DNA from 2 places in the Vibrio sp. ABH4_348 genome. Region 1 is predicted to be linked to the other one. Evidence: predicted binding sites of a transcription regulator. Region 1 holds the regulator's gene; the other holds the start of a gene.
What was found. Region 1 encodes PurR, which represses purine synthesis genes. Its sites were predicted from a motif close to TNANGNAAACGTTTNCNTNA; they were not measured.

Region 2: ACXAFJ_RS09600 (uracil-xanthine permease family protein) is a predicted target of PurR. The motif match lies at 2,415-2,434, and genes of this name have one in related genera.

The regions. Positions count from the first base shown of each region.
Region 1 is NZ_JBSWVW010000001.1:909,288-914,031, forward strand. It holds gene ACXAFJ_RS04200 (TVP38/TMEM64 family protein) at 1-669, opposite strand, end outside; gene ACXAFJ_RS04205 (TfoX/Sxy family DNA transformation protein) at 865-1,455, opposite strand; cyclic di-GMP riboswitch class I at 1,560-1,675, opposite strand; gene purR (HTH-type transcriptional repressor PurR) at 1,865-2,869, opposite strand; gene elyC (envelope biogenesis factor ElyC) at 3,109-3,912, opposite strand; gene cmoM (tRNA uridine 5-oxyacetic acid(34) methyltransferase CmoM) at 4,025-4,744, shown strand, end outside.
Region 2 is NZ_JBSWVW010000001.1:2,092,117-2,096,860, reverse strand. It holds gene kdsA (3-deoxy-8-phosphooctulonate synthase) at 1-487, shown strand, start outside; gene ybaK (Cys-tRNA(Pro) deacylase) at 592-1,062, shown strand; gene ACXAFJ_RS09600 (uracil-xanthine permease family protein) at 1,124-2,374, opposite strand; gene ACXAFJ_RS09595 (DUF2066 domain-containing protein) at 2,633-3,892, shown strand; gene ACXAFJ_RS09590 (DUF2069 domain-containing protein) at 4,001-4,426, opposite strand; gene wrbA (NAD(P)H:quinone oxidoreductase) at 4,428-4,744, opposite strand, start outside.

The sequences.
Region 1 (4,744 bases):
GGCTTGTGGGCGAAGCTTGTCCATAACCCATTTACTTAAAATCGGGAAAACGCCCAAAAGTACAAAAGAGGCGATAACCGCTGGAGAGACAATACCGGACAACGAATCGATTTGCGCGAGTTGAGTGCCCGCATTGAGGTATACCGCAGTGCCAGGCAACATACCAAGCTGACTAACCAAATAGAACTTAGATGTCTTAATTGGCGTTAATCCCATCAGCAAGTTAATCGCGAAAAACGGAAAGACAGGAATAAGACGCAATGAAAACAGGTAAAAGCTACCATCTTTTTCGATACCTTGATTAATGGTTTCCAGCTTAGAGCCGAAGCGATTTTGCACCCAATCGCGCAGTAGATAACGACTGCTCCAAAACGCAATCGTTGCGCCAATGGTACTGGCAAAAGAAACCAAAACAAGACTAGAGGTAAAGCCAAAAAGAGCCGCGCCTAATAATGTGACAACTGCTGCTCCAGGAATCGAAAGCGCTGTAATTAAAATGTAGACGGTGAAGTAGATAGCCGCAGACTGCCAGAAGTTGTTCTGGATGGTTTGGCTAAAATCCTGATGGTATTGCTTGGCATTTTCCAACGTAAACAAATGGCCAAACTGTGTTGATAACACGACAATGGCAATGACTAGCAATAAAGCGACGATCAGTTTTTTATTCATAGTTCTCTCAAACAACTTACATAACACACGCTGGCTTGAACTTACTTTACAAGTAGCTCTTATCTAACCATAAAATAAGACCGAAAATCCTCAAGAAAAATTCTGTTTAATTTTCATAGTTTCACTCTATTTGCCGTGAAAACAAAAAGACCACCGATTGGTGGTCTTCAACAAAGAATACTTAAGTCATGGGACTTAGTTGACTTGATGACTGAGTTCGTCGCGTCGTTCTTGCGGTATAACAGACCAGTGTTGCCCCAATATGGCACCTTCTAGGGCCCACAGCAGTTCGACACTGACCTCCGAGGAGTGAGTCTCTTGAATTGAGCGAAACGCCTCTACAGACCCAGCGTTTTCGAGCTGTTCTACCGTTTCAATTCCCGCTTTTTTCAGCATTCTTTCAGTCGCTAAACGCAAATTAGGGAGGTCTTTAAGACGGTTTGGTTTGGCTTGTTTCTGCTCTTGCTTTTCCTGGCGGGCTGATTCCAATGCCTCTTTAGCGACAACCAGCAGTTGCTCTTCAGAATCAAGCCATTGCTGAGGGACTGCAAAGTACTTAGTGACCACAGGGAATCCACGTTTTTTGTACACGTACGGTTCCAGATCAAGTTGTTTAAATTGCTTGGTAGTTGAATTATCTGCTCGAATATGGAGTTTATTGTTAACGACAAGTGCAAACATAACTTCGTTTACAAAAATGCCAAATCCACCGAACATTGAACGAGACTTAACAGTTCCAAACTGTTCGAATAGTCTCATTGAGTCTTTGAGTATTGGTTTATCCATGCTGTAGTTTCTCGGTTCTAGCTATGCCACCAATCAGGTCCGAGAGATTAGCAAATCGATGCAAAATGAATGTCAACTGGATGTAAACAATCTGCATTTTTACCATCGGCAACCCCGCTACCTTTCTATGTTGAAGACACATACTGCAGTCATACTTCTTCACAGATTCAGGCCGGAAGCTTTGCGTCCCATCCTTTCGAATGGTTTGCCCTGTGCGTGGCGGAAATCAGTGATTAAAGGATAAAATAAAATTTTGGGTAATTATCACACTACCGTGATGCATTTGTGATTGCAGTCACAATATATTTTATGCTCATCAGTCGGTCTTGCTATTAATGCCTGTCTGTCTCTCACTTTGTGCATAAAATTGCCTAAAAACTCGCACTTTTACACTTGTATGCTAAGGCGCCTATTTCAAGCGTTTAACGGTGTCACGAACCACAATTTCAGGTTGCATTTCGAAGACTCGTTTTTCATGAGCGCGATCTTTGATGCGTTCCAATAAGATTTCAAATGCATTTTTACCCACACGACGTTTGGGTTGGTGTATGGTGGTCAAAGGCGGTGAAAAGTACTCGGCCAGTTCGATATTGTCGTAACCAATCACAGAAATATCGTCTGGGACCTTCACGCCTTTTTGTTGCAGGCGGCTCATCAAGCCAAGTGCCATAGTGTCATTGAAGCAAAAAATTGCGGTTGGCTTTTTATCCATGGCAATAATTTTGTCGGCTGCTAATACGGCAGTATCACATTCGAAATTGCCTTCCAAAATCCAATCATCTTCAACAGTCAAATTGGCTTCATTCATTGCGCGTTTAAAACCGGCAATACGTTCTTTACACGCTGCGGTTTCAAAATAGCCACTTAAACACGCAATGTCCTTATGGCCACTGTCGATGAGATATTTTGTCGCTAGATAGCCGCCTTCTTCTGAATTATCTATGATTTTGTCCGCATGTGAACTTTCTGGTCCCCAATCCATCACCACCTTCGGGATGTCTGATTGGCGATCTAACATTTCAGATAGTTCCTGAGTTAAATCAGAACACATGACTAACATGCCATCCACGCGTTTTTCAGCGAGCATACGGATGTAATCACGTTGTTTTTCATAGATACGGCCGGTGTTACACAAAATCAGAGTGTAACCTTGGCGATAACAATAACTTTCTACTCCGTCGATGACTTCTGAGAAAAATGGGTTAGTCGACTGTGTGACTAGCATGCCGATAGTACGTGTAGAATTGCATTTCAGACTGCGTGCAACTGCACTCGGCGCGTAGTTGAGTTCTTTAACGGCTTCCATCACCTTCTCTTGGGTCGCGTCCGCGACAAAACGAGTCTTGTTGATTACGTGTGACACAGTGGTCGTTGAAACGCCGGCTAAACGAGCCACGTCTTTGATGGTAGCCATAGGTTGGTCCTGTTGTGTTATGCCTTTACTCTAATAATACACCGATCGCAGCAGAGTGAATGCGATTGCAATGGGTGTTAAAGGTCTTAATGAAACAAGAAAACCGCTGTTTTCAGCGGTTTTCTCGAATTTAGCGTCAATTATTCGCAATTTTGAACGATTTTAGACATTAATCGAAACGCTGGCAATAGATTGCACGGGTGAAGTAATGCACTTTATAAATGCAATCGTTTGGCTTTTTAAACTTTGGATTCCGATGCTTCAATCACCACTTCTTCGTAGCTTGATGCCCAGTTTCGCAGTTGCTGCCAGATTCGACCCAATGTTTCGTGCCAGTATCTTTCTGTCTGCTCTAAATACTTACCTTTTGGGGTGTACTTTTCCCATGGCGCATCGATATTCTTTTGTGCCAGAAAATTGGTTGGCGCCGCATACGGGTCAAGACCAGCCGAGTTGAATTCGAGCAGGGCACGTTTCATGTGACTTGCCGACGTTACCACCACTAAACGCTTTTGCAAGACAAATGCAGCAGCTTGGCGGGCTTCTTCCCAGGTATCTTTGGCTGTCTCGAGTAAGATAATGTCGGATTTTGATACGCCAAGTGCCAGTGCAACTTTGGCCATCATTCGTGCATTACTTACTTCAGAGCCTGCCGCATAACCAGACAAGATTAGTTTTGCACCGGGGTACATGCGCAGAATTCGTATGCCTTCTGTTAGTCGCATCAAACCAGTTCGACTGAGCTCAGAAGTGGGGGGGATGTCGTCGTCGACCACATGGCCACTCCCTAATACCATCACAAAATCGATCGGTTCATCAACGGGAAAAAACGCCGAATACTGTCTTTCGAGCGGCATAAGAAGTCGAGATGAAACGGGTTGGAATGCGATAAGAAAAATACCGACAAAAGATAACAATACCACCATACAGCCCGTTTTCTGGCGAGTGGTGAACATGATTAACATCAGCCCGAAAAAACCAATGATAAGCATGGCCGGTAACGGCATAAGTAATGCTGACACTACTTTTTTCAGCTCAAACATAATCAATTAGCCCGAAAAAACATCAATTGAATGTAAAAAAAGTCGAAGGCGCTTTATTCCTGAAGCGCTTATGACAGAATAGCGGAATCCGAACCATGATAGCGCAGCACCTGTGACAGAAGACCGCAATTTCGACGACATTGCCCACAAATTTGCAAAAAACATCTACGGGTCTGACAAAGGTGAGATTCGGCAAGTGGTTGTTTGGCAAGATATTAGCCGAGTTCTCGATACATTAAAAGCGTCAACATCAAGCTTGAACGTACTAGATGCAGGCGGTGGCTTGGCTCAAGTGTCTCAGAAAATCGCTACACTAGGCCATCAAATTACACTGTGTGATCTTTCTTCTGAAATGCTTAAGTTGGCGGAAGCGGAGATTGCAAAAAATGGGTTGAGTGATCAGTATCGGCTAATTCATTCTGCTATCCAAACTTTGTCAGACAAGGTAACTGAGCGATATGACTTAGTCTTGTTTCACGCCGTCATGGAGTGGTTGGAAGACCCCAAATCCGTGTTGGAACAAGTACTCGATTACGTTAAACCGGGCGGGTTTGCATCAGTGATGTTCTACAACCAACATGGATTGGTTTATAAAAATGTGGTGTGTGGCAATATTCCGCATGTTTTGCAAGGAATGCCACACAGAAAGCGCTTTAAGTTACAGCCTAAACAAGGCCTTTGGCCAGAAGATGTATATAAATGGGTTGAAGCAACGGGTTGTGAAATTATTGAGAAAACCGGTATTCGCTGTTTCAGCGATTACATTGGCAACCAAGAATACATGGGCGATTATAGTCCAGAGCAAGTCTTGGAACTAGAGACCAACTTCTGC
Region 2 (4,744 bases), 1.2 Mb from region 1:
CGATTTGGTTGAAGCGATGGCCAAAACAGGCGCCGTGATTAACGTCAAGAAGCCACAATTTATGAGCCCAAGTCAGGTTGGTAATATTGTCGAAAAGTTTGCCGAGTGTGGTAACGACAAAATTATCCTATGTGAACGCGGCAGTTGCTTTGGTTACGATAACCTAGTTGTTGATGCGCTCGGCTTCGGTGTAATGAAAAAATCGTCAAACGGCAGTCCGGTTATCTTTGATGTAACTCACGCGTTGCAAATGCGTGACCCATCTGGTGCTGCGTCTGGTGGACGTCGTGAACAAACTGTTGAGTTGGCTAAAGCCGGTTTGGCAACGGGGATTGCTGGCTTGTTTATCGAAGCCCATCCAAGCCCTGACTCTGCAAAATGTGATGGCCCATCGGCATTACCGCTGGATAAACTAGAGCCATTTTTGGCGCAAATGAAAGCGTTGGATGATTTGATTAAAGGCTTCGAAGATATCGATATTCGTTAAGTTTAACAACAGCATGAGTTTGTAATTGAACTCAAAGGCTTAGTTGGATTAAGGTAAAACGTCGCAACCGCGGCGTTTTTTTATGTCTGAAGAGATCTCATACCATGACACCAGCGATTAATTTGGCAAAAAAGCAAAAAGTTTCTCACAAAGTTCATAAGTATCAGCACGATCCCCGGGCTGAAAGCTTTGGTTTGGAAGCGGCACAAGCACTAGGACAAAATCCAGAAACGGTGTTTAAAACGCTATTGTTTGCGTTGGATGGCAATGAAAAATCGTTGGCGGTGGCGATTATTCCAGTTGAACACAAGTTGAATCTAAAACTTGCGGCAAAAGCAGCGGGAGCGAAAAAAGCCGAAATGGCGAACCCCATGATAGCGCAATCTGTTACTGGCTATGTGGTCGGCGGCATTAGCCCATTGGGGCAAAAAAAGCGCCTACCGACGTTTCTCAACCTGTCGGCTCAAGAGCTAAGTTCGATTTGTGTTAGCGCGGGCAAGCGTGGATTGGAAATTGAGCTGGCGCCTCAAGATTTACTGACATTAACCTCTGGTCGTTTTGCATCTTTGGTTTAGAGGTTGAAATCAAAAGGGAACCTCGTTAGGTTCCCATAAATTGTTTATTCAGATAGCGTCGTTACAGCGCTTCGTCTTCCATTTGTGCGTTATCAACCACGTGCGATTCACCTAAATCATTCGGCAATACAAGGTTCAGAACTATAGCCACGATGCCGCATAAGCTCACACCTTGTAGGCTAAAGTCACCGACACCAAATGCCATACCGCCTATACCAAATACCAGTGTTACCGCCACAATGACCAAGTTGCGAGCTTTTTGCAGGTCAACGTTGTTTTTGATCAAGGTGTTAAGTCCCACTGCGGCGATTGAACCAAACAGCAAAATCATGATGCCGCCCATCACCGGTACAGGAATCGTTTGCAGTAGCGAACCAAGTTTACCCACTAACGCCAGAACAATGGCTGTTACTGCAGCCCAAGTCATAATCACGGGGTTGAATGCTTTGGTTAGCATAACCGCACCGGTAACTTCGCTATACGTTGTATTTGGTGGAGCTCCGACCAATGAAGCTGCCATTGTAGCCACACCGTCGCCAGCGATGGTGCGATGCAAGCCTGGCTTTTTAACGTAGTTTTTACCGGTCACGTTTGAGATAGCCAGCATGTCGCCCACGTGTTCTACCGCTGGGGCAATGGCAACAGGAATCAAGAACAGGATGGCGTTGATATTAAACTCAGGGAAAACAAAGTTAGGCACCGCCACCCAGCTCGCTTGTGAAACTGGCGAAAAGTCCACGGCACCAAAAAATAAGCTGGTGGCGTAACCGGCAAGAATACCTGCAAAGATTGGAACCAGCTTGAAGAAACCTTTGGCAAATACGCTGACCGCGATAGTCGTAAGTAGAGAAATGGCTGAGATCCACAAGGCGGCATTCGCATCGATGAGCTGAACGGCACCGTCACCGGTTTTACCTAAGGCCATGTTGACTGCAACTGGTGCAAGACCCAATCCAATGACCATGATTACTGGACCTACGACAACAGGTGGTAACAAGCGATGGATGAAGTCAGGGCCACGCAACTTAATCAAAATACCCAGTAACACATAGACAAAACCTGCTGCCATTAGGCCACCCATCGTTGCCGCGACACCCCATTGCTGGACACCGAACATGATTGGAGCAATAAACGCAAAAGAGGAAGCTAAAAAAATGGGAACGCTACGTTTAGTGATGAATTGAAAAATAAGAGTGCCGACACCAGCACCAAATAGTGCCACACTAGGGTCAAGCCCCGTTAAAAGAGGAACCAATACGAGTGCGCCAAATGCGACGAACAACATTTGCATTCCTTGAATTGCAGTTTTCATAAATTAACCCGTCAAACAGAAAAATCGGCAAATTCTAGCATGTCGCAAACGATTGCTTTGGTGGGAAGATCAAATTCGCTTTCAACCGATTAAAATTGCGACGGTTTTTGAGAAACAAGTCAATTAGTGGACCGCTGTGATCGTCAAATTTAGGTGAAACTTGCTGGATAGGGTGTCTAGACTTATTGCGGTTCCTTGCTAGTTTGTAGTGTCTTGCTTATCATCTAGTCTCTTTCGAATCTAATAGGTTGAAATGGAATGCGTTGTTTAGCCATTGCAATTACCGCTGTCGCTGCTTTTGTCTCTAATCCATTGCTGGCTTTGACCCATGTCGAGCTTTATCAAACTGAAGTCGTCTTGGATGACACGCAAGATAATGCTGTGAATCATGCCAGAAAAATCGGGATGCAAGAGGTGCTAATCAGAGCATCTGGTGATCCTGATATTGTAAACAATGAGGCAATTGCTAAGGCTATCTCGCAAAATACCAAATACCTAAACCAAGTGAGCTACGGCCAGCGTGATGAGCTCACCACGTTAAAAATGCGTTTTAGCTCAGAGCATATTCGCGATTTACTGACTCAAGCTAAGCAACCTTATTGGCACTCTGCTCGACCGAACGTGCTGGTTTGGTTAGTCGAGGAACAAGAGTTTGATCGCCAAATCGTCTGGGAAAGAACAGACTCTGAGGTGAAAAGTCGTTTATTGGCAACTGCGCAATCTCGTGGACTCCCGCTTACCTTACCGCTTGGTGATTTTGACGACATCACGAATGTGTCGATTTCAGATTTATGGGGTGGTTTTCTAAATCCGATTGGACAAGCCAGTCAACGATATCCTGTTGATGCAGTACTAATTATTAAACAACAAGGTAATACATTGCGCTGGAGCTTGTATGATCAAAAGCCCAACACAATAGGTAGAGAGCGCCGTTCACCGTTATCTGGTACTCAAATTGGAGAAGATGCCGCTGACTTCGTAGTAAACCAAATCACTAACTATTACGCCAAAAACAATGCCGTTCTCATTGCTAGTGAGTCATCACAATCAACGTTAATGCAAATTAGTGGTGTAAAAAATGCCAAGGACTTCTTCACCTTAGAAAACCAATTGAAAGGTCTCAGCTCCGTGGCGCGTATGGACATCTTAAAAATTCAAGGAGATGTCGTCACACTTGAGTTGGCACTGCTGGCATCAAAAGAGGCGTTTTTGAGCGAGTTGTCTCGAGTTCAAAGATTGACGCAAAAAATACCGATGGTGAATAGCACAACCGAAGATACGTTCGATAATACTCTACAGCTAGAGCGAGCAGATACGATTGACTCTAGTCTTCTTGAGTACCAGTGGCGTCATATTGCAGTCGAGATGGAATCACCAATACCAACTTCGTTGAAACAAGATACTGAACAACCTTTAGTGATTAGTGCTGACAACATTCAGAGTGAAAGCCAATCGACTTCACAAAGCGAATTCGTGACCTCTGATGCAGAGGCACCGCAAATCCAATTTACTGAATAATTGTTCTACATGATTTGAAAAAACAAAAAGCCAGATGCGAGTCTGGCTTTTTTCGTTTTTGTGTTAGTTGTTTACAATTACACCGAAAAGGTTATCCCTAAAAAAGTTCTATTTTTGAAATCTGGCTTGTTCTTGCTTCTCAATCTCAGAAAGTTTTGGCAATCTTGAACCCAACTCTCGGCCACGGCTGCGGGTGTAGAGAATGTTGCCAGCAAAGGCAGCAATAGTCAGGCTCAGTTCAACCACAGCTAACCAACGCTCGCCACCATCGATGTAGACGAGGGTAAAGGCGTGTAAAAAATACAGCATTAAAACGAAGTTTGCCCAAGCATGTGTGTAGGGCTTACCCGCCAAAATCCCGGGCAGTGGCAGTAACAATGGGATGCTCCAAGCGATGGCCAGTGCCAAAGGGTTAAGGTGAGGATGCGGTGACAACATAGCCTGCCACAACACGACCCAAGCTAAGAGACCAAGATTCGCTGACAGCGCCAACCATCGAAACTTCAGCGTGTTAGTGCTCATCTCCACACTCATATCAGATTCCTTTTAACTTTATTGCCGCTTTTGCCAATCTCGCCCCTAGCGATTTTGCCAGTGACTGTTCTTCTACTGATAAGCTTTCACCGTGTTGAGAGACCGCAGAAGCACCATAGGGTGAGCCACCAGATTGAGTAGTGTGCAGTTCAGGTTCAGAATAGGGAATGCCCATCACTAGCATCCCGTGGTGAAATAACGGCAGTTGCATGGAAAGCACCGTACTTTCTTGGCCACCGTGCATACTGGACGAGGAGGTAAATACACAAGCCGGCTTGTCGATAAGCGAGCCAGAAATCCATTCCTTACTAGTTTGGT